DNA from 2 places in the Fictibacillus enclensis genome. Region 1 is predicted to be linked to the other one. Evidence: a T-box and tRNA genes for the amino acid it is inferred to sense, from the RefSeq annotation. Region 1 holds a T-box; the other holds one or more tRNA genes.
What was found. The T-box of region 1 lies ahead of tyrS (tyrosine--tRNA ligase). A T-box ahead of a tRNA ligase gene usually reads a tRNA of that ligase, here a tRNA-Tyr.
Positions count from the first base shown of each region.

Region 2: it encodes a tRNA-Tyr, which carries the amino acid that the T-box ahead of tyrS (tyrosine--tRNA ligase) is inferred to sense. The anticodon was not compared.

Region 1 is NZ_CP126109.1:3,368,484-3,374,345, forward strand. Features, by position in the region: gene megL (methionine gamma-lyase) at 1-408, opposite strand, end outside; gene rpsD (30S ribosomal protein S4) at 761-1,363, shown strand; gene tyrS (tyrosine--tRNA ligase) at 1,649-2,908, opposite strand; T-box leader at 2,967-3,180, opposite strand; gene QNH15_RS17685 (transglycosylase domain-containing protein) at 3,323-5,862, shown strand, end outside.
Region 2 is NZ_CP126109.1:163,675-169,536, forward strand. Features, by position in the region: rRNA gene QNH15_RS00930 (23S ribosomal RNA) at 1-2,496, shown strand, start outside; rRNA gene rrf (5S ribosomal RNA) at 2,752-2,867, shown strand; tRNA gene QNH15_RS00940 (tRNA-Asn) at 2,915-2,989, shown strand; tRNA gene QNH15_RS00945 (tRNA-Thr) at 2,991-3,066, shown strand; tRNA gene QNH15_RS00950 (tRNA-Glu) at 3,070-3,144, shown strand; tRNA gene QNH15_RS00955 (tRNA-Val) at 3,235-3,310, shown strand; tRNA gene QNH15_RS00960 (tRNA-Thr) at 3,334-3,409, shown strand; tRNA gene QNH15_RS00965 (tRNA-Tyr) at 3,445-3,529, shown strand; tRNA gene QNH15_RS00970 (tRNA-Lys) at 3,636-3,711, shown strand; tRNA gene QNH15_RS00975 (tRNA-Gly) at 3,766-3,839, shown strand; tRNA gene QNH15_RS00980 (tRNA-Ala) at 3,849-3,924, shown strand; gene rocF (arginase) at 4,162-5,064, shown strand; gene QNH15_RS00990 (aspartyl-phosphate phosphatase Spo0E family protein) at 5,093-5,260, opposite strand; gene sigW (RNA polymerase sigma factor SigW) at 5,473-5,862, shown strand, end outside.

The sequences.
Region 1 (5,862 bases):
TGCGCTTTCCATGGAGAGAAAGGAATGACTGATTCCCAGGCGCTCCTCCATGAATTGAAGGAGTCCGTACGTACAGCCATACACTCCTTCTGAACAAAGAATATGCTCTCCGGTTTTCGCAAGTCCCAGCAAAACAGCAGAAACTGCCGCCATCCCGGAAGCAAACGCCAATGCTTTCTCACCGCCTTCGAGCACCGCCATTCTTTCTTCGAATTGGCGGACCGTCGGATTTTTCAGCCGGGAGTACACGTAGCCCTCCTCCGTACCGGCGAATCTCCGCTCTCCGGTTTCTGCATCAGGAAACACAAAGGTTGAAGTTTGAAAGATGGGCGGGGAAAGACTGCCGCTATGCTCCCTGTCATCATATCCAGCATGAATCGCGTGCGTCTCAAAATAATTGGATTTCATCTATGCACCCCTTCTCTGTTTGTAAGCGCTTACTATAATAGCTTCTTCTTCAGAAAGGTGAATCCTCCCCTTCCTTACTAATGTATTCATCGGTTCCGGCCAATGTATCCTTTTCTTGAAGACATCCCTTGACTTGGCGCCCAAAAAAACATATACTAGACTTTGTGTAAAATAAAGCGGCACTGTGTTCGTCACTTGCTGTTATTTTGTTACATGCCTCCCTGGCATGGTATATCACGTAGCTTCTACGGCTGCTGAAGTGAAGGTATAGGCCAACAAAATAAACAGGTGGAAAGAAAACAGTCACTGTTCTTGTTTTACAAAAACAAAACACGTGAAGGAGGAGTCATTCATGGCTCGATATACAGGTTCATCATGGAAGATTTCCCGTCGTTTAGGTATTTCCCTAAGCGGAACTGGAAAAGAATTAGCAAAGCGTCCTTACGCTCCAGGACAACATGGTCCTAACCAACGTAAAAAACTTTCTGAATACGGTTTACAACTTCAAGAGAAGCAAAAGCTTCGTCATATGTATGGTGTAAACGAGCGCCAATTCCGCCGCATCTTCAACGACGCTGGCAAAATGGCAGGAATTCATGGTGAAAACTTCATGATCCTTCTTGAGTCTCGTTTGGACAGCATCGTTTACCGTCTTGGCCTTGCTCGCACTCGCCGTGCAGCTCGTCAATTGGTAAACCACGGACACGTTACTGTAAACGGTAAGCGCGTTGATATCCCATCATTCCGCGTTGCAGTTGGTTCAGTAATCGGAATCCGTGAAAAGTCTCAAAACCTAAGCGCGGTTAAAGAAGCAATCGAAGTAAACAACTTCGTTCCTGACTTCTTGACTTTTGACGAAAACAAACTTGAAGGTACATTCACTCGCTTGCCAGAGCGTTCTGAATTGCCAGCTGAAATTTCAGAACAACTTATCGTCGAGTACTACTCTCGTTAAGTTTAAGAAAGCGTTCCGTTTATGCGGGACGCTTTTTTTTACTGTAAACGGGATGTTCCTCTCGGAGTGGTTGATTTCCGTTCCAGGCTGCTCGCTTTTACCGGTGCGAGCGCCTATGTACCGGCGTAAACACCTGCCTATTTTCGAGGAGTCTCGCACCTTGCACTCCAATCAACTTGCAATGAAGATTTTTTACAAAGATGTTCTGGAAAGCAGCAATCTTTTGAATCACGATTTGTCTTAAAAAAACCGGCTTACCATAATGGTGAGCCGGTTTTCGTCTATTTAGTATCGGATCAGGAAGTACTTCTTCTTACCACGGCGGATGACGACAAATCGATCATCGATTCGTGAGTCTGCTCCAACAACTTTTTCAAGGTCCTGGCAACGTTCGCCGTTAATGGAGATCGCTCCGTTTGTGATATCCTCGCGCGCCTGCCGTTTGGAAGGAGAAATCTTGCTTGCTACAAGCAAATCGATGAGTCCTATGTCCTCTTTAGATTCCATTTCAAAGGATGGAACATCTTTAAATCCTTGTTCAATCTCAGCTCCGGAAAGCTCGGAAAGCTGGCCGCTGAACAAAGCTTGTGAAATTTTGATGGCTTGTTCAAGGGCTGCATCCCCATGAACGAGAGCTGTCAGTTCTTCGGCAAGCGCTTTTTGAGCCGCACGTTTTTCAGGAGCGTTTTGTACCTGCTCCTCAAGTGCCCCGATCTCTTCTTCACTCTTGAACGAGAAGTATTTCAGGAATTTGACGACATCGCGGTCATCCGTGTTGATCCAGAACTGATAGAACTCGTACGGAGTGGTTTTTTCCGGATCCAGCCAGATTGCTCCGCCTTCCGTTTTACCAAACTTGGTTCCATCACTCTTTGTAACAAGCGGAATTGTCAGGCCAAATGCCTTCTCTTCTTCCCCTGCTTTTCGGATCAGTTCAAGCCCTGCAGTAATGTTCCCCCACTGGTCGCTTCCTCCCAGCTGAAGGCGGCAGTCCTTCTGGCGGTATAATTGCAGAAAATCATATGATTGCAGAATCATGTACGTAAACTCGGTAAAGGAAATTCCTGCTTCCAAACGGGATTCTACCGATTCTTTCGCGAGCATATAGTTCAGCGGGAAGTATTTACCCACATCACGAAGGAAGGTAATTACATCCATGTTCCCAATCCACTCATAGTTATTGGCAATTTCCGCAGGATTGTTCTCAGCTTCGAAATCCAAAAACTTGGAAAGCTGGCCTTTGATGCGCTCGCTCCATTGCTCGACGACACTGGATTCATTCAGTGTGCGCTCCGCTTTTTTTCCGCTCGGATCACCAATCATCCCAGTGGCGCCTCCCACCAATGGAATAGGCTGGTGTCCTGCCTGCTGAAGGCGGCGCATTGTCATAATTACGAGAAGATGGCCGACATGCAAACTGTCCGCTGTCGGGTCAAACCCGCAGTAAAATGCTGTTTTTCCGCTGTTCAGTTTTTCTTCCAGACCTTCTCGGTCGGTCATCTGGTTGATCAGATTCCGGTATTCCAAATCTTGCAAGATTCCCATTAATGTTGCTCCTTTCATTGCATCCAATTAAAAAAGACAAATAAAAAACGCCCCCTGAATAAGGGACGTGATTATCGCGGTACCACCCTTGTTGAAGGAAAAATCCTTCCACTCATATCGGTTAACGGCTTTTCAACCGGTCTTTGCTACTGTATGTTCACAAAGAAAGCTCCAGGGTGTACTTCATAATCCGTCTGTGTACTGGTTTGCAGCGGCCACCAGCTTTCTGAAACAGGGAGACAGTTACTACTCATTCCTATCTTCGCTTCTTACTTATCCAATTAGCATATATTCTTCTTTTTACCATAGCTGAAGGGCGATGTCAATTCCTCTTTCATTGACAAAATTGTACCCTCACTCCCTTCAAACGACAACGGATATGATATAATTAGTCAAATAGGGGGGAATTTACATATGTCTCATCTAGAGGTAATTAAGGAAAAATGGAGGCGTTTCATCGCCTACCTTAATGAGAAGAAAATTATCCAGGCCGCCGATAAAACATACACTTTTACATGGAACTTATTTTTAATCATCGTCGTTTTGATCTTGCTTGGCGGCTGTCTGGCAGCTGGAGCCGGTGCAGGCTTTCTGGCTTCACTTGTAAAAAATGAGCCGGTCAGGGCCGAAGCTACCATGAAAGAAGAGATTTACAACTACTCGACGACGAGTATGATGTACTTTAATGACAAATCAAAACTGGGCAACCTTCGGGCGGATCTGAACCGCGACGAGGTATCGTTAAAAAACATCTCTCCTTTTGTAAAAGATGCTGTCATCTCAACAGAAGATGAATATTTTTACGAGCACGAAGGTGTTGTTCCAAAAGCCATCATACGTGCCGTCATTCAGGAAGTAACCGGATCAGCTAACCGCTCGGGAGGAAGTACGCTGACCCAGCAGCTGATCAAGAACCAAATCCTGACCAACGAAGTCTCCTTCGACCGGAAAGCAAAAGAAATTCTGCTGGCTCTCCGTCTGGAACACTTTTTTACGAAAGAGCAAATTCTCGAAGCATACTTGAATATTGTTCCTTTTGGACGCAGTTCATCCGGCCACAACGTCGCGGGCATACAGGCGGCTGCACAAGGGGTTTTTGGTGTGGATGCGAAGGATTTAAGTCTTCCGCAAGCCGCGTTTCTCGCCGGAATGCCGCAGAATCCATTTGTGTATTCTCCGTTTACGAACAGCGGGGATGTGAAAAAGGATATCAGCGCCGGAACGAACCGTATGAAAATCGTGCTCAAGCGGATGCTCACTGCTGAAAAAATTACACCAGACCAATATGAAAAAGCCATAAAGTATGATGTAAAAAAACATTTTACTAAGAAAAAAGATAATTCCTATGAAAAATATCCGTATTTAAGCATGGAAGTCGAACGGCGTTCAGCGTCCATTTTAGCGGCACAGGCTGCGAAACAAGATGGTAAAAACTATTCCAAGCTGAAGCGGAAGGAAAAGGACGAATACCGCCAGAACGCTTATGTACAGCTTCGCCAAAAAGGCTTGAAAATTTATACCACCATCAATAAAAAGATTTATGATGAAATGGAGAAAACGGCAAAGAACAAGTATCTCTTTGGATCTCCTCACACGGTACGCGTCAAAAATGTCAAAGGAAAATGGGTGTATGTCCAGCAGCCCCAGGAAGTGGGATCCATTTTAATCGAAAATAAAACGGGAGCGATTCTCAGCTTTGTTGGCGGCCGCGACTATAACCGTGAGCAGTTGAACCATGCGACACAGGCATTACGCCAAAATGGATCAACCATGAAGCCGCTTCTCGCTTACGCGCCAGCCATTGAAGAAGGAAAAATGCAGCCGGGCTACATTATTCCGGATACACCTTTGACGATAGGTAAATATAATCCGCACAACTATGATAACCGGTACCATGGTCTTCTTTCGGCCAGAACTGCACTTGCAAAATCCTATAATATCCCGGCACTGAGAAGCTACTTGATGGCTGACCACGCCGATGCGTTCAACCGCCTGGAAAAAATGGGATTCTCTAGTATTGCGGAAGCAGATAAAAGCGCACCGTCAGTTGCCATCGGTGGTCTTACCCACGGGGTAACGGTTGAAGAAAACACAAATGCTTTCGCCACCTTCGCGAATCAAGGGAAGTTCGTGGATGCATACCTGATCAATAAGATCGTAGGAAAAAACGGGAAAGTCGTATATCAGCACAAAGTTAAACCGGTCACTGCTTATTCTCCACAGACTTCTTATCTGATCCTTGATATGATGAGAGATGTATTGAAACCGGGCGGAACAGCAGCGAGTATTCCAGGCAGACTGAATTTTTCTGCCGACTGGGCAGGAAAGACAGGAACCACATCATCAGCGAAGGATTCCTGGTTCGTTGCCACCAACCCTAACGTAACTCTTGGTGTTTGGCATGGCTATGACAAGCCGGATGCCCTTCCGGCCGGACAACAGCATATCAGCCAGACCTTGTGGGCGGCTTTTGCGAATGATGCCTATAAATACGCGCCTTCACTGATTGCTCCTAAAGAGCGGTTCAGCATGCCGTCTGGTATCGTAAGAAAAGAAATATGCGGCATTTCCGGAAAGCTTCCATCTGATCTTTGCCGAAAAGCCGGATTGGTCACAACCGATTTATTTAATGTGAAATATGCGCCTAATTCAAAAGACAACAGTTTGGATACCGGCCTTTATGTCATTGCGAACGGCAAAAAATACAAGGCGTCTGATTCTACACCAAAAGAGTTTACGAAAAATGGTGTAATGGTCGATGAGGAATTATTTAATGGTGTGGATTTGAAAGAAGCTGCCGGCGTAGATGCCGGAGATCTCCTCCCTGACAAAAGCTTGCCGGAAAACGGCAAAGCGCCTGGTACGGTCAGCGGAATATCCGTTAAAGACGGTAAGCTATCCTGGTCGTCCTCAGGTGAGAGCGATGTGATCGGTTACCGCATCTATCAGGCTTC
Region 2 (5,862 bases), 1.9 Mb from region 1:
TCGGAATCCGGGAGGACCATCTCCCAAGGCTAAATACTCCCTAGTGACCGATAGTGAACCAGTACCGTGAGGGAAAGGTGAAAAGCACCCCGGAAGGGGAGTGAAAGAGATCCTGAAACCGTGTGCCTACAAGTAGTTGGAGCCCATTAACGGGTGACAGCGTGCCTTTTGTAGAATGAACCGGCGAGTTACGATAACGTGCAAGGTTAAGCCGAGAAGGCGGAGCCGCAGCGAAAGCGAGTCTGAATAGGGCGCCATAGTACGTTGTCGTAGACCCGAAACCGTGTGATCTACCCATGTCCAGGGTGAAGTTCAGGTAACACTGAATGGAGGCCCGAACCCACGCACGTTGAAAAGTGCGGGGATGAGGTGTGGGTAGGGGTGAAATGCCAATCGAACACGGAGATAGCTGGTTCTCCCCGAAATAGCTTTAGGGCTAGCCTCGCGGCTAGAGTCCTGGAGGTAGAGCACTGATTGGACTAGGGGCCCCCACAGGGTTACCGAATTCAGTCAAACTCCGAATGCCAGAGACTTATCCGCGGGAGTCAGACTGCGAGTGATAAGATCCGTAGTCAAGAGGGAAACAGCCCAGACCATCAGCTAAGGTCCCAAAGTATACGTTAAGTGGGAAAGGATGTGGAGTTGCCCAGACAACCAGGATGTTGGCTTAGAAGCAGCCACCATTTAAAGAGTGCGTAATAGCTCACTGGTCGAGTGACTCTGCGCCGAAAATGTACCGGGGCTAAACGTATCACCGAAGCTATGGATTGTACCGTCAGGTACAGTGGTAGGGGAGCGTTCGAAGTGCGGTGAAGTCAGACCGGAAGGACTGGTGGAGCGCTTTGAAGTGAGAATGCCGGTATGAGTAGCGAAAGACAAGTGAGAATCTTGTCCATCGAAAGCCTAAGGTTTCCTGAGGAAGGCTCGTCCGCTCAGGGTTAGTCGGGACCTAAGCCGAGGCCGAAAGGCGTAGGCGATGGCCAACAGGTTGAAATTCCTGTACCACCTCCTTTCCGTTTGAACGACGGGGGGACGCAGGAAGGTAGGGAGAGCGCGCGAATGGAAATGCGCGTCTAAGCAGTTAGGCTGATTGTGAGGCAAATCCCGCAATCGTGAAGGCTGAGCTGTGACGGCGAGGGAAATTACAGTACCGAAGTCCCTGATCCTACACTGCCAAGAAAAGCCTCTAGTGAGGAAAGAGGTGCCCGTACCGCAAACCGACACAGGTAGGCGAGGAGAGAATCCTAAGATGATCGGGAGAACTCTCGTTAAGGAACTCGGCAAAATGACCCCGTAACTTCGGGAGAAGGGGTGCTCTGGTAGGGTTTATCGCCCGAGAGAGCCGCAGTGAATAGATCCAAGCGACTGTTTAGCAAAAACACAGGTCTCTGCGAAGCCGCAAGGCGAAGTATAGGGGCTGACACCTGCCCGGTGCTGGAAGGTTAAGAGGAGGGGTTATCCCTTAGGGGAGAAGCTCTGAATTGAAGCCCCAGTAAACGGCGGCCGTAACTATAACGGTCCTAAGGTAGCGAAATTCCTTGTCGGGTAAGTTCCGACCCGCACGAAAGGTGTAACGATTTGGATACTGTCTCAACGAGAGACCCGGTGAAATTATAGTACCTGTGAAGATGCAGGTTACCCGCGACAGGACGGAAAGACCCCATGGAGCTTTACTGCAGCTTGATATTGGATTTTGGTACAGTTTGTACAGGATAGGTAGGAGCCTGAGAAGTCGGAGCGCCAGCTTCGATGGAGGCGTCGGTGGGATACTACCCTGACTGTATTGAAATTCTAACCTGGAACCGTGATCCGGTTCGGAGACAGTGTCAGGTGGGCAGTTTGACTGGGGCGGTCGCCTCCTAAATCGTAACGGAGGCGCCCAAAGGTTCCCTCAGAATGGTTGGAAATCATTCGCAGAGTGTAAAGGCACAAGGGAGCTTGACTGCGAGACCTACAAGTCGAGCAGGGACGAAAGTCGGGCTTAGTGATCCGGTGGTTCCGCATGGAAGGGCCATCGCTCAACGGATAAAAGCTACCCTGGGGATAACAGGCTTATCTCCCCCAAGAGTCCACATCGACGGGGAGGTTTGGCACCTCGATGTCGGCTCATCGCATCCTGGGGCTGAAGTAGGTCCCAAGGGTTGGGCTGTTCGCCCATTAAAGCGGTACGCGAGCTGGGTTCAGAACGTCGTGAGACAGTTCGGTCCCTATCCGTCGCGGGCGCAGGAAATTTGAGAGGAGCTGTCCTTAGTACGAGAGGACCGGGATGGACACACCGCTGGTGTACCAGTTGTTCCGCCAGGGGCATAGCTGGGTAGCTACGTGTGGACGGGATAAGTGCTGAAAGCATCTAAGCATGAAGCCCCCCTCAAGATGAGATTTCCCATCACGTCAAGTGAGTAAGACCCCTTAGAGATGATGAGGTTGATAGGTCTGGTGTGGAAGCGTGGTGACACGTGGAGCTGACAGATACTAATCGGTCGAGGGCTTATCCTTAAAAACAAAAGCGGAATGAACCGCTTATATCCGACAAGCGTTGGAGACCCTGACAAGAACACGATTTTGGTGTTCGTGGGAAGGGACGAAACGACCTCGAGGATATGGTTCATGAAGCTGGACGTTATCAGTAAGTTTGGATGAAGGTTATCTAGTTTTGAGGGAATATGCCTCAAAAAAAGCTCTTGCCAAAAGAGCAAAAACATTGTAAAATATATCTTGTCCTTGTAATTTAGGACAAACTTTGAAAGACAGTCTGGTGGCGATAGCGAAGAGGTCACACCCGTTCCCATACCGAACACGGAAGTTAAGCTCTTTTGCGCCGATGGTAGTTGGGGGATTCCCCCTGTTAGAGTAGGACGCTGCCGGGCTTTCATTTCAACCCTTTTTGTTTGTGGATTTCTAATTAGTTTATTATTCCACAGTAGCTCAGTGGTAGAGCTATCGGCTGTTAACCGATCGGTCGTAGGTTCGAGTCCTACCTGTGGAGCCATGCTTCCATAGCTCAGTAGGTAGAGTGCTTCCATGGTAAGGAAGAGGTCACCGGTTCGAGCCCGGTTGGAAGCTCCAGTCGGCCCGTTGGTCAAGCGGTTAAGACACCGCCCTTTCACGGCGGTAACACGGGTTCGAATCCCGTACGGGTCACCATGTTTTTTCATGAAAATGAAAACAACCAAGTTCTTTTGAAAAAAAGAACCAAGTTCTTTTCTAACGAAAAGAACCAATAATATTCCATTTGGAGGATTAGCTCAGCTGGGAGAGCACCTGCCTTACAAGCAGGGGGTCGGCGGTTCGAACCCGTCATCCTCCACCATTTTTATCACCATTGTTTACAACGCCGGTTTAGCTCAATTGGTAGAGCAACTGACTTGTAATCAGTAGGTTGGGGGTTCAAGTCCTCTAGCCGGCACCATTTTAATAAGAAATACCGGAATCCTTTTTTTATGTGGAGGGGTAGCGAAGTGGCTAAACGCGGCGGACTGTAAATCCGCTCCCTCCGGGTTCGGCGGTTCGAATCCGTCCCCCTCCACCACTTATCTTTTTAAAAACAGTTTTGGTAAGCAACATGAGCCATTAGCTCAGTCACGAGCAACGCTTCGTGGTTGAACGGCGAGTTGTCTCGACGGACATAACAACATGAGCCATTAGCTCAGTCGGTAGAGCATCTGACTTTTAATCAGAGGGTCGAAGGTTCGAGTCCTTCATGGCTCACCACTTTCTGAATAAAAGACAGAAAGCATGGGCATAACGTTATAATAAGGTTAATATGCGGGTGTAGTTTAGTGGTAAAACAAGAGCCTTCCAAGCTCTGGTCGTGAGTTCGATTCTCATCACCCGCTCCATTTTATTTTGGGGCCTTAGCTCAGCTGGGAGAGCGCCTGCCTTGCACGCAGGAGGTCAGCGGTTCGATCCCGCTAGGCTCCACCATACATAATAAACGTACAGTCTTTGGACTTTTGTCCAAAGGCTTTTTTTATTGCCGAATGCCAGACTCTTATTCCTTCATTTGATCCAACTGTATCTAATAATTATCCACTCTATCTATAGAAAGCGCTTACTACCGGGTATATCTATGCAATTTTCTGTCCAGTTGAACCACCTGTAAGGGACAGGCTAAAATTAATTGAAAGAATATTGAAACGCAGCTTAGGGGGAGGCCTACATATGAAGAAGGATATTACACTTATCGGGGTACCAATGGATTTAGGGCAAACACGGCGGGGAGTAGATATGGGTCCAAGTGCCATTCGATATGCAGGCATTGTGGAACGGCTGAAGGATATTGAATACAACGTTCTCGACTTTGGGGATATTGAGATTGCCCGGCCGGGAACGATCGAGGAAACCATTGAAACGAACCTGAAGAACCTGGAAGAAGTGGCTTCTGCCAGTGAGAACCTGGCTCAGGCTGTTTCGGATGTTATTCAGGAGAACCGCTTTCCGCTTGTTCTGGGAGGGGACCACAGTATCGCGATCGGATCACTTGCAGGCATCTCCAAGCATTATGAGAACCTTGGGGTCATCTGGTATGATGCCCATGGAGACTTGAACACAGCAGATACCTCACCAAGCGGAAACATTCATGGTATGCCTCTTGCTGCAAGTTTGGGCATTGGCCATGAATCGTTAACTCGCATTGGGGGATACGAACAGAAAGTTAAACCGGAAAATATCGTTATCATCGGGGCGCGTTCTCTTGATGAGGGAGAAAAGACGTTGATCAAGGAACGCGGGATCAAGGTGTATACGATGCATGAGATTGACCGGATCGGTATGACGAAGGTGATGGAGGAAACGATTGAGTACTTGTCCGCAAAAACAGATGGAGTTCACCTCAGTCTTGACCTTGACGGGCTCGATCCCCAGGATGCCCCGGGAGTGGGTACACCGGTTCTCGGCGGAATCAGCTACAGAGAAAGCCATTTGGCGATGGAAATGCTGGCTGAATCACAGCTCATTACTTCCGCGGAATTTGTGGAGGTCAACCCGATTTTGGATGAACGAAATAAAACAGCGACAGTAGCGGTCGCCTTGATGGGCTCCCTTTTTGGTGAAAAGCTTCTATAATAAACAAATTAAAAACAGCTGCTCTATTTTAAGAGTAGCTGTTTTTTACGTTCGCTTTTTGGAATTCATTTAAGAGGGCATCTATATGTTGGCTCATTTCAACGATTTCATCAGCGATTAATGGCATAAATTTAGACATTTCATTCATTTTTTTTCGAGATACTTCAATTTCTCTAAGTAGGATATTGCGGTCCATAGGTACACGCTCCTTATAGATTATCTTAATTTCCAGTATTCCCGCAATTATCCATTGTGAAACTTTATTTGTAAAAAATGTATAAAAATATTTTCGATAGTCTTACCGTTTCATGCTAAAATTAAAACTGCTTTATTTTTTTAAGAACTTGAAACTTTTTTGTGTTCGATACGTAGAAAAATACGAACCATAACTGGTGGTGGACAATTGAAATGGAATCATTAATAAACAGCCTGGTTACTCAGGTTAAATCGGGTAACCGGGAGGCTTTTGAAGGCCTGGTGGAGATCTATAAGGATAAGATCTACCGGCTGTGCTATAGAATGGTCGGCGACAGGCATGAAGCAGAAGATCTGGCACAGGAGGCCTTTGTACGGGCTTTTGTGAACATAGATAAATACAGCGGAAGCTATAAGTTTTCAACGTGGCTGTACCGGATCGCCACAAATTTATGCATTGACCGGCTGAGGAAAAGAAAGCCGGATTACTCCATGGATGCAGAAATTCCGGGGACGGAAGGTGCCACATTGTACAGCCAGGTAGCAGATGCGGATCCGCTGCCGGAAGAAGAAGTGGAAGAAAAAGAAAAACATGACCATCTG